DNA from 4 places in the Pseudomonas sp. MYb118 genome. Region 1 is predicted to be linked to each of the others. Evidence: predicted binding sites of a transcription regulator. Region 1 holds the regulator's gene; each other region holds the start of a gene.
The links. The regulator FliA, encoded in region 1, starts transcription of late flagellar genes. The targets are predictions, from matches to a motif close to CTAAAGTTTNNNNNNNNNNNGCCGNTAA.

Region 1 (4,110 bases):
ACCGACCAGCTCCAGGTTGATCTCTTTCTTGAGCTGGCGAGCCAGGTCACGAACCAGGCGCGGGAAGCGCCCGAAGACTTTCTTGATCGGCTGCATCCGGGTCTTCATGACCGCGGTCTGCAAGTCGGCCGTCACCACGTCGAGGTTCGACACGGCCTTGGACATGGCTTCATCGGCGCTGTTGGCACCCAGGCGCACCAGGCGGTTACGCACCAGCACCAGTTCGCCGACCATGTTCATGATTTCGTCCAGGCGTGCGGTGTCGACCCGTACGGTGGTCTCCGCTTCGCTCGCCGGTTTTTCCGCAGGCGCGGCAGCCGGGGCACGGGCCGCAGCGGGTGCCGGTGCAGCGGCCGGTTTTGCGGCGGCGGCAGGCTTGGGCGTCTCGGCCTTGGCTTCCGGTGCCTTGGCAGCCGCAGCCGGAGCCTTGGCGACCGGCGCTGCAACCGAAGACACTACGGCACCGCTGTTCACATCGGTGAACTTGCCTTTGCCGTGCAGATCGTCGAGCAGCGATTCGAATTCGTGATCGGTGATCAGGTCGCTGCCCGCAGCGGCGGCGTCTGGCGCAACCGGGGTCGGAACCGACGCGATGGCCGATTCCAGTGCGTCGACGGCAAAGTTGCCCTTGCCGTGCAACTGATCGAGCAGTGCCTCGAATTCGTCGTCAGTGATATCGGAGCTGTCGCCCGGCTCTTTCGGTGCCGCAGCGGCCGCCGGTGCGGCTGGCGCTGCACCCACGGCGTCGGCAGCGAACTGCCCCTTGCCATGCAGTTGGTCGAGCAAGGACTCGAACTCGGCATCGGTGATTTCATCACTGGCCACGTCGGTCGCTTCGGAGGCGGCAGCCACTGGCGCCTCGGCCTCGGCCTTGACGGCGTTCAGCGAGTCCAGCAGTTGTTCGAATTCGTTGTCGGTAATGTCGCCCGACTCGGCTTCGGCGACCGGCGCTTGTGGTTCTTCCACCACTTGCGGCGCAGGCGCAGCTTCATCGGCCGATTGCGGCTCGGCCAGGCGGGCCAGGGCAGCGAGCAATTCGGGTGTGGCAGCCGTGATCGGGCTGCGGTCGCGGACTTCGCCGAACATGCTGTTCACCGAGTCCAGCGCTTCGAGAACCACGTCCATCAGTTCCGAGTCAACGCGACGCTCACCCTTGCGCAGGATGTCGAACACGTTCTCGGCGATGTGACAGCACTCCACCAGCTCATTGAGCTGGAGGAAGCCGGCGCCCCCTTTTACAGTGTGAAAACCGCGAAAAATTGCATTGAGCAAATCCGCATCATCAGGTCGGCTTTCCAGCTCGACCAGCTGCTCGGACAGTTGCTCTAGAATCTCGCCGGCCTCAACCAGGAAATCCTGAAGGATCTCTTCATCGGCGCCGAAGCTCATTAAGGGTGTGCTCCTAACAGGTCAAAAAACCCAAAAACCTAAAAACCTGAATATTTAGAAACCCAGGCTGGATAACAAATCGTCCACGTCGTCCTGGCCGGACACAACGTCTTCTCTTTTATCGGCATGAATCTGCGGACCTTCACCCTGAGAGAGATGTTTTTGTGGATCTTTTTCTGCAAGCATCGCTTCACGGTCATGTTCGATGCCCGCAAAGCGGTCCACCTGGCTGGCCATGAGTACGAGTTTGAGCAGGTTGGCTTCGACTTCCGTCACCAATTGCGTCACACGCTTGATCACCTGACCGGTCAGGTCCTGGTAATCCTGCGCGAGCAGGATGTCGTTGAGATTGCTCGACACTGCCCGGTTGTCCTTGCTGCTGCGTGCCAGAAAACCGTCGACACGCCGCGCCAGCTCGCGGAACTCTTCAGCCCCCACTTCGCGCCGCATGAACCGCCCCCAGTCGGTGCTCAGCGCCTGGGCTTCATCGCTCAGGCTGTTGACCAATGGTGTGGAGCTTTCGACCAGATCCATGGTGCGGTTGGCGGCAGCCTCTGTCAGCTTGACAACATAACCGAGGCGCTCGGTGGCATCCGTGATCTGGGACACCTCTTCGGCTTGCGGCATGTGCGGATCAATCTGGAAATTGACGATCGCGCTATGCAACTCGCGGGTGAGCTTGCCCACTTCCTGATACAGGCCACGGTCACGGGTCTGATTGAGCTCATGGATCAATTGCACCGCGTCGCCGAACTTGCCTTTTTCAAGGCTTTCGACCAGTTCGACCGCGTGTTTTTTCAGGGTCGACTCGAAGTCACCCAGTGAAGATTCTTTGTGGTCCATAGCTCCCCCGTGGCGCCGTGACTCAACCGATGCGTTCGAAAATCTTCTCGATTTTTTCTTTCAACGCCTGGGCCGTGAAGGGTTTGACCACATAGCCGTTTACACCGGCCTGGGCCGCTTCGATGATCTGCTCGCGCTTGGCTTCGGCGGTCACCATCAGCACCGGCAGGTGCTTGAGCTTTTCATCGGCGCGCACGTGGCGCAGCAGATCAATGCCGGTCATGCCAGGCATGTTCCAGTCGGTTACCAGAAAGTCGATGCTTCCGCTGTTGAGGACCGGAATGGCGGTGGTGCCATCGTCGGCCTCGACCGTGTTGGTGAACCCAAGGTCACGCAACAGGTTCTTAATGATCCGCCGCATCGTTGAGAAGTCATCAACGATGAGGATTTTCATGTTCTTGTCCAATTCGACCTCCAAGCAGTCTTAAACGCGCCCAGCACCTGGACGCGCCATTTCAATCAATTTGGCAAAGCACTCAATGACTGTCTGGAGCACAACAGATCGAGACCGGTGCGGTTCAACACCACACCAGCCACGTTCGCAGTGTCCCCACACTGCCTTCAGCGCGCTCGCCACTCCCCCAAACGCCCCCGCAAACGGGCTGCGCACTGGCTATGTAACTGGCTGACCCGAGATTCGCTGACTCCCAGGACCTCACCGATTTCCTTGAGATTCAACTCTTCGTCGTAGTACAGCGCCAACACCAGTCGCTCGCGCTCCGGCAAATTGGCAATCGCGTCCGCCAGCGCCGCCTGGAAGCGTTCATCTTCCAGATCGCGTGACGGCTCGAGATGAGCACTCGCGCCATCCTCGTGCAGACCTTCGTGTTCGCCGTCCTGCAAAAGATCGTCGAAACTGAATAACCGGCTGCCCAGGGTGTCGTTCAAAATCCCGTAATAATCATCGAGACTCAATTGGAGTTCGGCCGCAACTTCGTGATCTTTAGCGTCACGGCCGGTTTTAGCTTCAATCGAGCGAATTGCGTCGCTGACCATGCGGGTATTGCGGTGGACCGAACGTGGCGCCCAGTCCCCCTTGCGCACTTCATCGAGCATGGCGCCGCGGATGCGGATGCCCGCGTACGTCTCGAAACTCGCGCCCTTGCTGGCGTCGTATTTGGTCGACACTTCCAGCAGGCCGATCATCCCGGCCTGGATCAGGTCTTCGACCTGCACACTGGCAGGCAGACGCGCCAGCAAGTGGTAGGCAATGCGTTTGACCAGGGGCGCGTAACGCTCGATCAGCTCGTACTGCGCGTCACGCGCCGACTTCTTGTAGAGGTTGTAACCGCTGGCTGTCATAGCACCGGTCCTGCCGTTTGTTGCACGAGACGCTCGACGAAAAATTCCAGATGCCCACGCGGGTTGGCGGGCAGTGGCCAGGTATCGACCTTTTGCGCGATAGCCTTGAAGGCCAGGGAGCACTTGGAACGCGGGAAAGCTTCATACACGGCGCGTTGCTTCTGCACAGCCTTGCGCACGCTTTCGTCGTAAGGCACGGCGCCCACGTATTGTAGGGCGACGTCAAGGAAACGATCCGTGACCTTTGTCAACTTGGCGAACAGGTTGCGCCCTTCCTGCGGGCTCTGGGCCATGTTGGCCAGGACGCGGAAGCGGTTCATGCCGTAATCGCGGTTGAGCAGCTTGATCAGGGCATAGGCGTCTGTGATCGAGGTCGGCTCGTCGCAGACCACCAGCAGGACTTCCTGGGCGGCGCGGACAAAACTGACTACCGAGTCACCAATACCCGCAGCGGTGTCGATCACCAGCACATCGAGGTTGTCGCCGATATCGCTGAACGCCTGGATCAGGCCGGCATGCTGGGCCGGGCTCAGGTGCACCATGCTCTGGGTGCCGGAAGCCGCCGGAACGATACGG
Region 2 (4,110 bases), on a different contig from region 1:
CTGTTGTTCAGCGGTCCACCGGGCACCGGCAAGACCTTGCTGGCCAGCCGGTTGCCGGGGCTGCTGCCACCGCTGGCCGAGCATGAAGCCCTGGAGGTGGCGGCAATTCAGTCGGTGGCCAGCGGCGCGCCGCTGACCCACTGGCCGCAACGTCCGTTCCGCCAGCCACACCACTCGGCATCAGGGCCGGCGCTGGTCGGTGGCAGTTCAAAACCGCAGCCGGGGGAAATCACCCTCGCCCACCATGGCGTGTTGTTTCTCGATGAGTTGCCGGAGTTCGATCGCAAGGTATTGGAGGTGCTGCGCGAGCCGCTGGAGTCCGGCTGTATCGTGATTTCCCGGGCGCGGGAGCGGGTGCGCTTTCCGGCGCGCTTCCAGTTGGTGGCGGCGATGAACCCTTGCCCTTGTGGGTATCTGGGCGAACCCAGCGGCAAATGCAGTTGTACCCCGGACATGGTGCAGCGCTATCGCAACAAGTTGTCGGGGCCGCTGCTGGATCGTATTGATCTGCACCTGACTGTCGCACGGGAAGCTACGGCGCTTAACCCTGCCGCCAAGCCCGGCGATGACAGTGGCAGCGCATCGGCACGGGTCGCAGATGCCCGGGAGCGACAGCAGAAACGTCAGGGCTGTGCGAACGCCTTTCTTGATTTGCCGGGGTTGCGGCGACACTGCACGTTATCCACAGCCGATGAGCATTGGCTGGAAACGGCTTGCGAACGATTGACCCTGTCGCTGCGCTCGGCGCATCGGCTGCTCAAGGTGGCACGCACGTTGGCGGACCTTGAGCAGGTTGAGGAGATCACGCGGGAACATCTGGCGGAGGCATTGCAGTATCGGCCGGCGACTCAGTAAGGCTTGGGATTGAGTCGTGCCCAATCGCGAGCAGGCTCGCTCCCACAATGGATCTGCATACACCGGACCCTGTGGGAGCGAGCCTGCTCGCGATAGCTATCTCAGCCGCACCTCAACGAAACCGGTCGACCTCCGCACGCAGGTCCGACGCCAGCTTCTCCAGCTCCTTGGCCGTGACGGCCAGGTTGGCCACCACTTCACGCTGTTCGCTGTTGGCCAGCGCGATGCTTTGCAGGTTGCTGCTGAGCAAGGTCGCCGTGCTGCTCTGCTCCTGGGTGGCGGTGGTGATGGCGGTGAATTGCTGACCGGCCGAGCGGCTCTGTTCGTCGATGCGCGCCAGCGCCGAGGCGACGTTGGCATTGCGCGACAGGCCTTCCTGCATCAGCACGTTGCCCTGCTCCATGGTGCTGATGGCGTTGCCGGTTTCCTGCTGGATGCTCTGGATCATCCCGGAGATCTCGTCAGTCGCCTGGCGTGTACGGGAAGCGAGGTTGCGCACCTCGTCCGCCACCACGGCAAAACCGCGGCCCTGCTCGCCGGCACGTGCCGCTTCGATCGCGGCGTTCAGCGCCAGCAGGTTGGTCTGCTCGGCAATCGAGGTGATGGTGCCGACGATGCCGCCGATTTCCTGGGAACGCTGCCCCAGGGTGTTGATCACTACCGCTGTGCTGTTCAAGGCACCGGCAATCTGCTCCAGGGACGACGAGGCTTCGTCCATGGACGTACGGCCAATCTTGGTCTGCTGGGCGTTTTCCTGGGCCAGACGCTGGGTGTTGCCCATGTTGTCGGCAATGTTCAGCGAAGTGGCGCTGAACTCTTCCACGGCACCGGCCATGCTGGTGATTTCACCCGACTGCTGCTCCATGCCTTCGTAAGCACCGCCGGACAGGCCCGACAACGCCTGCGCACGGCTGTTGACCTCTTGCGAGGCCTTGCGGATGTGCTCGACCATGGTCGACAGCGCCTGGCTCATCTGGTTGAACGCACGGGCCAGTTGGCCGATCTCATCGTTGCTCGACACATTCAGGCGCACGCTCAGGTCACCAGCACCCAGGGCTTCGGCCTGACGCACCAGATCACCCAGCGGCGCAAGTTTGCTGCGCAGCAGCCAGACCGCAGAACCCACGGCGATCAGCATCGCCAACAGGCTGCCAATAGCCAGTTGAATGCCAACGCTCCAGGTCACCGCGCTGATTTCTTCCTTCGGCATGCTGGCGACGACCGACCATGGACCGTCTTCGAACGGTACGGCGACGCTGTAGAAGTCTTCGGAAGCGTCGCTCCAGAAACCACCCTTACTTGGCGACTTCGCCAGGGTGGCGATGGCTGGGGCGGCCTTGTCCAGCGCCTGCACACCAGCAATCGGCACCAGCCAGTTGTTTTTCTCGTCGAGCAGCGCCAGCGAGCCGGTCTGGCCGATGCGGAAGCGCTTGAGGTTGGCGAACTGCGCGTTCTGCGCGTCGGTGTAGTCGAAACCGACATACAGCACCGCAATCACCTTGCCGGCGCTGTCGCGTACCGGGGTGTATTGCGACATGTAATAGCGTTCGAACAGCAGGGAACGGCCGACAAAGCTCTGCCCCGACATCAAGCGGGCATACGCCGGGTTCGCATGATCGAGGATGGTGCCAATGGCACGCGTGCCGTCCTGTTTGCTGACGTTGGTGCTGACGCGAATGAACTCTTCACCGCTGCGCACGAAGACCGTGGCTACGCCGGCGGTCATCTGCTTGAACTCGTCCACTTCCTTGAAGTTGTTGTTGAGCACTTCATTGCCCAGGTGCAGGCCCGGCGTCTGGGTACCCGCAACGTTGAACTGTTCGTCCGGGTGCACGCTCAGGCCACCTGCGAAGCGCTTTTCGAACAGGCCCGCCAGGCGTTGAGTGCTTTCACGCAGGGTGCCGTGGAAGGTCGTCAACTGATCGGCCAGCAAGCGAGCTTCGCTGGCCAGGTGTTCTTCGCGCGTGGCGAGGTTGGCAGTGTCCAGCGAACGCAGGGCGAATAAGGTACTACCGGTGATGACGATCGCCAGAATCACGGCTAGCGCAAGGCCAAGCTGTGAGGCGATTCGAGCACGAGGTTGAGACATGACTGCTCCTGGCCGGGCGCCTTCCTCCTTGATCGGCTGCCCAGCAATTTTTCTAATAATGGGAATTGCGTGAAACATGCACGAGGGTTCCACAATGATACTTTCGGCCTAAAAACCTAATACTTGAGTGGTTATATCGGGTACCGCGCAGCGCTTTTGTAACAAAGCTCTAACGATTCAGCGCAAACGTTCAACAGCCGGCAAATTCATGGCCTGCACCTCGCTTTGCAGAAAATCGCTGAGCCTGCGCAAACGTTCACCTCCCGGACGGGTTTTCGGCCAGACGAGGTAGTAATTCTCACCGCTGGCGACGGCGGTCGGCCACGGCAAACTCAGTCTTCCCTGCGCCACATCCTCGGCGACCATCAGCAAATCGCCCATCGACACCCCGTACCCCCGCGCGGCAGCGATCATCCCCAGCTCCAGGGTATCGAACACCTGCCCGCCCTTGAGCGACACCTGATCGGTCAGGCCCATGCGCTCCAGCCAACTGCGCCAGTCACGCCGGTCCGGCGTCGGGTGCAACAGCTCGGCATTGGCCAGGCGTGTGACATCCCAGGGCTGGTCGTTCAACAGACTCGGTGCGCCCACCGGGATCAGTTCCTCGGGGAACAACAGGCTGGCTTCCCAGTCCGGCGGAAAACGCCCATTGCTCAGAATCACCGCACAATCGAAGGGCTCATGGTTGAAGTCCACCGAGTCGATGTCCATCCACGCGCTGGTCAGTTGCACTTCGTTGCCTGGCTGCAGGTGGCGGAAGCGGCTGAGCCGCGCCAGCAACCAACGCATGGTCAGGGTCGATGGGGCCTTCATGCGCAGGATGTCATCTTCGGCCTGCAAGGTATGGCAGGCACGCTCAAGGGCGGTGAAGCCTTCGCGAATGCCCGGCAGGATCAACCGCGCCGACTCGGTGAGTTGCAGATGACGCCCGCTGCGGTGAAACAACCGGCAGGCAAAATGCTCCTCCAGCGTGCGAATGTGTCGACTGACTGCACTCTGGGTAATCGACAGCTCTTCAGCGGCTCGGGTGAATGAGCTGTGCCGCGCCGCCGCTTCGAATGCGCGCAACGCGTAAAGAGGAGGTAGACGACGAGACATTCAGAAAGCTCCTATGACGAAACAGGTTCAAGGTATCAGAAAGATCTCCATGATGAGTTTTAATCATG
Region 3 (4,110 bases), on a different contig from region 1:
GCCCGGTGCACATCCACATCGCCGAACAGCAGAAGGAAGTCGACGACTGCCTGAGCTGGAGCGGGCGCCGTCCGCTGCAATGGCTGTATGAAAACGTCGAGGTCGATCAGCGCTGGTGCCTGGTGCATGCCACTCACGCCACGGCGGAAGAAGTCTCGTCCATGGCCAAAAGCCGCGCCATCGCCGGCCTGTGCCTGACCACCGAAGCCAACCTCGGCGACGGGATCTTCCCGGCGGTGGACTTCCTCGCCCAGGGCGGGCGCATGGGCATTGGCTCCGACAGCCATGTGTCGTTGAGCGTGGTGGAAGAATTGCGTTGGCTTGAATACGGACAACGCCTGCGCGACCAGCGGCGTAACCGCCTGTATGGCGCCGATCAGCCGATGGTCGGCCGCACGCTCTACGACGCAGCCCTGGACGGCGGCGCCCAGGCGCTGGGCCAGCCGATTGGTGCACTGGAAGTCGGCAAGCGTGCCGATTGGCTGGTGCTGGACGGCAACGATCCGTACCTGGCGACGGCCAGTGGCGACGGGATTCTCAATCGTTGGCTGTTCGCCGGTGGCGATCGTCAGGTGCGCGACGTGCTGGTCAACGGCCAGTGGGTCGTGCGCGATGGGCGGCATGCGGGGGAAGAGGAAAGTAGCCGGGCGTTTACCCAGGTGTTGCGCGAATTGCTCGGCTGATACAAACCGACTTTTGGAACACAAAAAAACTGTGGGAGCGAGCCTGCTCGCGATGAAGTGTCAGCCGACACCGAGGTCACTGACTGAATCATCGCGAGCAGGCTCGCTCCCACATTTAGGCCGACATAAACAATCAGTTCGACGTCTTCGCCATCTGCGTATCCGTGGCGCGCCAGATCAGTCGGGTGGTGTCGTAGCCCTGCTGGCGGGCCTTGCTCAGCAACTCCTCACGCACCACACCATTGACCGTCGGGGTTCGGGACAGCAGCCACAGGTAGCGGCGGCTCGGGTCGCCGACGATGGCGGTCTTGTAGTCATCGCTGACATACAACACCCAGTACTCGCCCTTCGCCACACCCGGAATCAACCGCGAAAACCAGGTATCGAACTCGACCCACAATTTGTCAGTCTTGCCCGGCACCTGTGGATAAGCCGTGCCCTTGGCCTCTTCCCATTGCCAATCCGCCGTCAGGCAGCGGTTGAGCACCAGGATATTGCCGTCAGGCTTCAACGTGTAATGCGCTTCGGACTGCGCACAATTGCGCTGGAAATACATCGGCAAGCGCGCCAACTCATACCAGGTGCCCTGGTACTTCTTCAGGTTGACGCTGTTGACGGTTTTCGGCGCCAACGGATCTTCGCCAGTCGTAGCGCAGCCAGCCAATACCAGGCTGGCCAGAAGAAGGATCAAAAACTGCTTCATTGTTTTTCTCCCGCGGGCACAACGCCCCGGATTACTTCAGGCCTTGGCCGGAAAACATCATCACTTTGTCACCGGCGTACTGCACGCTGATAAAGCTGTTCTTGTCGCCCCAGGTGCAACTGGACAAGCCAAAGGCGCCCGAGCAGTCGGTAGGCTTGCCCAGCAAGGTTTCGACCTCGGCCTTGGGCATGCCCGTCGACAATTTGGAGTAGTTTTCCTGATTGACCTTGCCGCACGCGACCAACAATACGCAGAACGAAAGCACAGCGATGGAGCGCAGCGACATGGTGAAACTCCTGGAGCGAAGGGGAATGGCAAACTGCCAAGCAGAAGCTTAGAAGTGAAAACCCCTGTCGGGTTCCCTGACCCGTTGCCTATTTCTTGGGCCGCTCGTCTGTCTTTCACCGAAAAATCAGCCACTTTGCAGCGCTGTTGCGCATTTCGTCGGGTTTGGCCAAATGCGCCTAATCTTTGGCGCCGCCCCGTCGACAAAAAAGGCAGCGTAAAGCCCTTTGTGATGGCAAACTGACGCCCTTCTTGACCAGCCCTTTTGCGGTAGTTCATTTAATGACCAGAAACATGAAGTTCAGCCACAAAATTCTGTTGGCTGCCGCCCTCGTGGTGGCCGTTGCATTTGCCTGTTTCATTCTGTTCAACGACTACCGACAGCGTGAATCCCTGCGCAGCAACACCGAATCCTCCATGCAGGAACTCGGCAGCCTGACCACCAGCAACATCCAGACCTGGCTGGAAAGCCGCATTCAATTGCTGCAGTCGATGTCGCAACAGATCTCCGCCGACGGCAGCGCCCTGAGCAGCCTGAAACGCGTGATTGACCTGCCTGCCTACACCGGCAACTTCCAGCTGAGCTATTTCGGCGGCACCGATGGCGTGATGTTCTCGGTTCCGGCGGGCAACCGCGCAGCCGACTACGATCCACGCGCCCGTGGCTGGTACAAGGCGGCCAACAGCGCGCAGCAGACCATCGTCACCGAGCCCTACATCGCGGCGTCATCCGGCAAACTGGTGATCACTGTCGCAACACCGGTGCAGCGCCAGGGCCAGATGATTGGTGTGGCAGGCGCCGACATTGACATGACCAACGTCAGCGCAATCATCAACTCGCTGAACTTCGGCGGCCATGGCCATGCCTTCATCGTCAGTGCCGACGGCAAGATCCTGATCCACCCGGACACCAAGCTGGTGCTCAAGAACCTGGCCGAGGCCTACCCGAACGACACGCCCAAGGTCAGCCCGGGCATGAAAGAAGTCGAGATCGGTGGCAAACGCCAGTTCATCTCCTTCACCCACGTCAACGGCGTGCCATCGGCCGACTGGTACGTGGCGCTGGTGCTCGACCAAGACACCGCGTTCGCAATGCTCAGCGAGTTCCGCACCTCGGCGATCATCGCCATGGTGATTGCCGTGGTGATCATCATCACCCTGCTGGGCATGCTCATCAGCTTCCTGATGCAGCCGCTGCTGACCATGGGCCGTGCCATGCACGACATCGCCGAAGGCGAAGGTGACCTGACCAAGCGCCTGACCATCCACGGCCATGACGAATTCGGTGCGCTGGGGCTGTCGTTCAACCGGTTCGTCGAGCGTATCCACACCTCGATCCGCGAAGTGTCCTCGGCCACCGGCCAGGTCAACGAAGTGGCGCTGCGCGTTGTCGCGGCCTCCAACTCGTCGATGTTCAACTCCGACCAGCAGGCTTCGCGCACCAGCAGCGTCGCCGCAGCGATCAACCAGCTTGGCGCCGCCGCCCAGGAAATCGCCCAGAACGCCGCCCTCGCCTCGCAGCATTCGAGCGATGCCCGCGCACTGGCCGAAGACGGCCAGCAGACCGTGGATAAAACCATCACCGCCATGCATCAGCTGTCGGCGAAAATCAGCGATTCGTGCGGCAACATCGAGACGCTCAACAGCAACACCGTGAACATCGGGCAGATTCTGGAAGTGATCACCAGCATCTCCCAGCAGACCAACCTGCTGGCACTCAACGCCGCCATCGAAGCCGCCCGCGCCGGTGAAGCGGGCCGCGGTTTTGCCGTGGTCGCCGACGAAGTGCGCAACCTGGCGCACCGCACCCAGGATTCGGCGCAGCAAGTGCAGAAGATGATCGAGGAGCTGCAAGTCGGCGCCCGCGAAGCGGTCAGCACCATGACCGACAGCCAGCGCCAGAGCGAAAGCAGCGTCGGCATCGCCAACCAGGCCGGTGAGCGCCTGGGCAGCGTGACCCAGCGCATCGGCGAAATCGACGGGATGAACCAGTCAGTCGCCACTGCCACCGAAGAACAGACCGCCGTGGTGGAGTCGATCAACGTCGACATCAACGAGATCAACACGCTGAACCAGGAAGGTGTGGAGAACTTGCAGGCGACACTGCGTGCGTGTGCGGATCTTGAGCAGCAGGCGGCGCGGTTGAAGCATCTGGTGGGTAGTTTCAGGATCTAAGGGACCCTCACCGGCCCAATCGCGAGCAGGCTCGCTCCCACAGGTTCAGAGTGATCCCTGTGGGAGCGGGCTTGCTCGCGATGAGGCCATCACTGGCGAAAGAGATTCAGAACCTTGAACCAGGCTTACTCAAAAACTCCAGCTCTTCAACGGTAGACTCCCGCCCCAACACCTCATTGCGATGAGGAAACCGCCCAAACTGCGCGATCACCTTCTGATGCTTCTCGGCATAGTCCAGGTAATCGGCAAACAACCCTCGATCAC
Region 4 (4,110 bases), on a different contig from region 1:
CGAGCCGAATTTCCCGCTGTACCTGCAAGTCTCCCGGGGTGAATGCGTGCTGCATCTGTCCGAGCATCACGGCGACAGCACGCCGGGTTCGGCATTGCGCATCGAGACCGATGAGCTGGAGGCGTTCCAGCAGCAGCTGCTGGCCAAGGAGTACAAGTTCTCGCACCCACAGATCCAGGCCATGCCCTGGGGTAGCCAGGACATGACCATCGCTGATCCGTTTGGTAATCGGTTGGTGTTTACCAATGCGATTGCGGTGTAGACAGCAAAAACTCTGGAGCTGGAACCTGTGGGAGCGAGCCTGCTCGCGATGAGGGTGTCACATCCTAGAGGGATGGTGACTGACCCACCGCAATCGTCGGAGCGCCGCCCGGAGCCGGCTCGCTCCCACAGTGGGTCGTGGTTCCACAGGTCAGCGGTAACCGTTACACCCGGAAGTGGCTCACCATCGCCTGCAACTGACCACCCAGACGCGCCAGTTCGACGCTGGACTTGGCGGTTTCATCGCTGGCGGCGGCGGTTTGTTCCGACACGTCGCGCACGTTGATGATGCTGCGGCTGATCTCTTCGGCCACGGCGCTTTGCTGTTCGGCCGCAGCAGCGATCTGCTGGTTCATCGACTGGATGTTGGACACCGTGCGGGTGATGTTGTCCAGCGACTCACCGGCCTTGCGGGTCAGGGCCACGCTGCTGTCGGTGAGAGTGCGGCTGTTGTTCATCACCGTCGACACCTGTTGCGTGCCGTTCTGCAGGGCGGCCACCAGGCCTTCGATTTCCTCGGTGGATTTCTGCGTACGCTGGGCCAGGCCACGGACTTCGTCGGCGACCACGGCAAAACCACGACCGGCTTCACCGGCGCGCGCCGCTTCGATGGCAGCGTTGAGCGCCAGCAGGTTGGTCTGCTCGGCCACGGCCTTGATCACGTCCATGACGCTGCCGATCTTGTCGCTTTCCTGTTGCAGCACGCCCATCGCTTCGGTGGAACGCACCACTTCGGTGGCCAGGCGTTCGATCTGGGCAATGGCTTCGTTGACCACTTTGTCGCCTTCCCGGGCTTCGCCATCGGCGGCGGCAGCGGCTTGCGAGGCTTCTTCGGCGTTGCGCGCGACTTCCTGCACAGTGGCGGTCATTTCGTGCATGGCGGTGGCCACCTGGTCGGTCTCGACCTTCTGGCTGTTCACACCGGCGCTGGTCTGGCTGGTCACGGCCGACAGTTCTTCGGCGGCACTGGCGATCTGGGTGACGCCATCACGAATGCCGCTGATCAGGTTGCGCAGGGTCACACCCATGCGGGCGATGCCTTGTTGCAGCACGCCGAGTTCGTCGCGACGGGTCACGTGGACGTCGTGGGACAGGTCGCCGCCGGCGATGCGCTCGACCACGGCCAGCGTCTCGCGCAGCGGACCGGTGATCTGGCGGGTGATGATGACGGCGGCAATGATGCCCACCAGCAGGGCCAGCAAGGTGCTGATCAATTGCAGGGTGCGTGCCTGGGCGCTTTCGGCGTCACGACGATCCAGCTGGATCTGGTACAGCTGCTCGCTGAGGGTGACGATCGTGTTGCCCTGATCGGTCATTTCCTTGCGGGCCTGCACCACATCGTTGTTGGTGGCTTTGTAGGCGCGCACCGCGGTGCGGTAGTCGGTCAACGCCTTTTCCAACTGACGCAGGGCGTCCTGCTGGGTGGCGGCGAAATGGGTGTTGAGCTGCTCCAGGCTGGCGACGGCGGCGTCAAGCTGGTTGGCTGCTTTCAGCTCGGTATCGGCGTTGACCGCTGCGGTGTAGCCGCGCACCTCATAGCGGGCCAGCATGAACGCTTCCTTGGCCGCGGTGATGGCCTGGAATTGCTCGAAGCGCTGATCGCTCAGGGGCATGCGCTGCACTTCGTCGCTGATGGCGTTGATCAGCGAGTTCGCGGTTTGCGCGTTGGCCGTCATCACGTCGCGGGCGCTGTTGCCGGCGCGGTAGGCGACACGCATTTTTTCCAGCGAGATCCGGTAAGCGGCGATCAGCGAGGCTTGCTCGTTGAGCAGCTTGAGGTTTTCCGGGCTCTTGAATTTCTCGAGCACTGACTTTTGCTGGGCGTCGAAGGCATCGAGGTTGACCAGCACGTTCTGTGCGGTGGTTTCGTCGCCGTTGGCCAGCATGTATTGCAGGCGGGCCACGCGCAGCTTGGTCAGGCCGGAGTTGAGCTGGGTGATGTCACTCATCCAGTTGCTGCGGTCGATCAGGCTGCCCAGGCTGGTCCAGCCGGTCAGGGCGAGGACGCCGGTCAGTGCCAGGACCAGGCCGAAACCCAGGCCCAGTTTCATGTTCATGCTGATGTTGCCGAACCAGCTATTCATCAAATTCCTCCAGGAACGTTGCGCTGCGGTCGTCGAGTGGCTGGAAGATTGTTGTTTTTCGTAGCCAAAAGGTTTGTGAAAGGCTTGTATCGGCAGCCGGGCCCAGAGCTGAATGGTTTCTGTAGGACAAATCTGTAACAAGGCTTTTGCGGGTCTTCAGTTTTTTTTCACATGGGTTTCACCGGGTGCCAACGCCCGCCTCTTTAACTTCGGCGCATCGAAATCAAGTGATGCATGCCGGTGAGGCGGCCTGATGTGGAATTGAGACTGAGTCTGTTCGGGGTAAAGCGCTCGATTGATCTGAGCCGCTGGGCCCGCTATCGAAACACGGCGGTGATCGTGGCATCGGCGTTGCTGGTCATCCCCTTGACGGTGTGGCTGTTACGGCCCGCTCCCGTGCCCGACCTGGCCCATGGCAATGTCGCTGCCGCACGGGCCTTGGTGTCCGAGTGGGCGAAGGGCGATGTGATTGTGCTGGTGCGCCATGTCGAGCGCTGCGATCACTCCAAAGCCGCTTGCCTGACGGGTAACGACGGCATCACCGATCGCTCGCGCAGCGTTGCAGTGGGCATTGGTGCGCAGTTCGAACAGTTGGGGCTCGACAGCGCCGACATCTACAACAGCCCGATGACCCGCACGGCACAGACCGCCCGCTACATGTTCAACAAGGTGAGTGCGAACGACGACTGGTTGGTCAGTTGCCGCGGCACGATGTTGCGCGATGCACTGGCGCACAAGGTGCCCGGACGCAACCTGGTGCTGGTGACCCACAGCGAATGCATGTCGCAGATCGAGAAAGACCTCAAGTTACCGTCCTCCAACCTGGGTTACGGCGCTTCGCTGTTCGTCTCCGCCGGTGCCTCGCAGGCGCCACGCATGCTCGGTTTCATCGAGGCGTCTGACTGGCGTTCGGTGGCTTTCCAATGAGTACGCCTCTGCGTTTTTATGCCTGGAACTTCGGTGTGCCGCTGGCCTGCGCTGCCTTGGTGTTCCTGCTGTTCGACATGACACAGATCGACAGGGCGTTCAGCAATCTTTTTTATGACCCGATCACCCATACGTTTCCGCTCGACCAGGTTCATTTTTTCGAGCGGGTGACGCACACAGTGGGCGCGGATCATCCCGAACTGGACCGCGGAAATCGCCTTGATCGGCGCGCTGCTGTCGTGTCTCTGGCCGCTGGTCAATCCCGGCAAGCGTCCGCGTCTGGCGGGCTTTCTCGAACGGAGCAGGCTGGCGTCCGTATTGAAGTTCGCCGCCGGGCATCGACGGGATTTCTGGTTTGTGGTCGTCGCCTTTTCCGTTTGCACCGGTGTCATCCATTTCCTCAAATCCCATACCGGGGTGTACTGCCCGATCGAGACGACGCTCTACGGCGGGAAGATGGATCACATTGAGTGGTTCGACAATTTCCGCTTGTTCAGTGAAGCGGGGGATGGGCGTTGCTGGCCGGGAGGGCATGCTTCGGGCGGGTTCACCATGCTCGCGTTGTACTTCGTGGCGCGGCGGTATCGGTGGCGGTTTTCCAAGGCGCTGATGTATGGCTCGTTGGTGCTGGGGTTTGTTTACGGTACTACGCGGGTGTTGCAGGGGTGGCATTACATGTCCCACACCTTTTGGGCGGGAATATTTGTGTGGCTGGCGTGTTTGCTGACGGCGCTGGCCTTCTATGGCCGGGCGCGTCTGGAGGTGCCGGTGGAGTCTGTTGCGCGAGGCAAGCGTTACCCCTGTAGGAGCGGGCTTGCCCGCGATGGTCGTTAACGGT

Region 2: the regulator FliA is predicted to act here: its motif matches at 3,045-3,072, upstream of ABVN20_RS13165 (methyl-accepting chemotaxis protein).
Region 3: the regulator FliA is predicted to act here: its motif matches at 1,851-1,878, upstream of ABVN20_RS15520 (methyl-accepting chemotaxis protein).
Region 4: the regulator FliA is predicted to act here: its motif matches at 2,432-2,459, upstream of ABVN20_RS17255 (methyl-accepting chemotaxis protein).

The regions. Positions count from the first base shown of each region.
Region 1 is NZ_JBFRXN010000001.1:23,813-27,922, reverse strand. Features, by position in the region: gene ABVN20_RS00140 (chemotaxis protein CheA) at 1-1,389, opposite strand, end outside; gene ABVN20_RS00135 (protein phosphatase CheZ) at 1,444-2,232, opposite strand; gene ABVN20_RS00130 (chemotaxis response regulator CheY) at 2,255-2,626, opposite strand; gene fliA (RNA polymerase sigma factor FliA) at 2,794-3,534, opposite strand; gene fleN (flagellar synthesis regulator FleN) at 3,531-4,110, opposite strand, start outside.
Region 2 is NZ_JBFRXN010000002.1:1,575,499-1,579,608, forward strand. Features, by position in the region: partial or broken gene ABVN20_RS13160 (YifB family Mg chelatase-like AAA ATPase) at 1-855, shown strand, start outside; gene ABVN20_RS13165 (methyl-accepting chemotaxis protein) at 968-2,944, opposite strand; gene ABVN20_RS13170 (LysR substrate-binding domain-containing protein) at 3,122-4,042, opposite strand.
Region 3 is NZ_JBFRXN010000002.1:2,084,723-2,088,832, reverse strand. Features, by position in the region: gene ABVN20_RS15535 (formimidoylglutamate deiminase) at 1-683, shown strand, start outside; gene ABVN20_RS15530 (lipocalin family protein) at 817-1,386, opposite strand; gene ABVN20_RS15525 (hypothetical protein) at 1,418-1,672, opposite strand; gene ABVN20_RS15520 (methyl-accepting chemotaxis protein) at 1,954-3,846, shown strand; gene ABVN20_RS15515 (DUF924 family protein) at 3,953-4,110, opposite strand, start outside.
Region 4 is NZ_JBFRXN010000002.1:2,507,043-2,511,152, forward strand. Features, by position in the region: gene ABVN20_RS17250 (glyoxalase superfamily protein) at 1-262, shown strand, start outside; gene ABVN20_RS17255 (methyl-accepting chemotaxis protein) at 426-2,345, opposite strand; gene ABVN20_RS17260 (histidine phosphatase family protein) at 2,601-3,272, shown strand; partial or broken gene ABVN20_RS17265 (phosphatase PAP2 family protein) at 3,269-4,106, shown strand.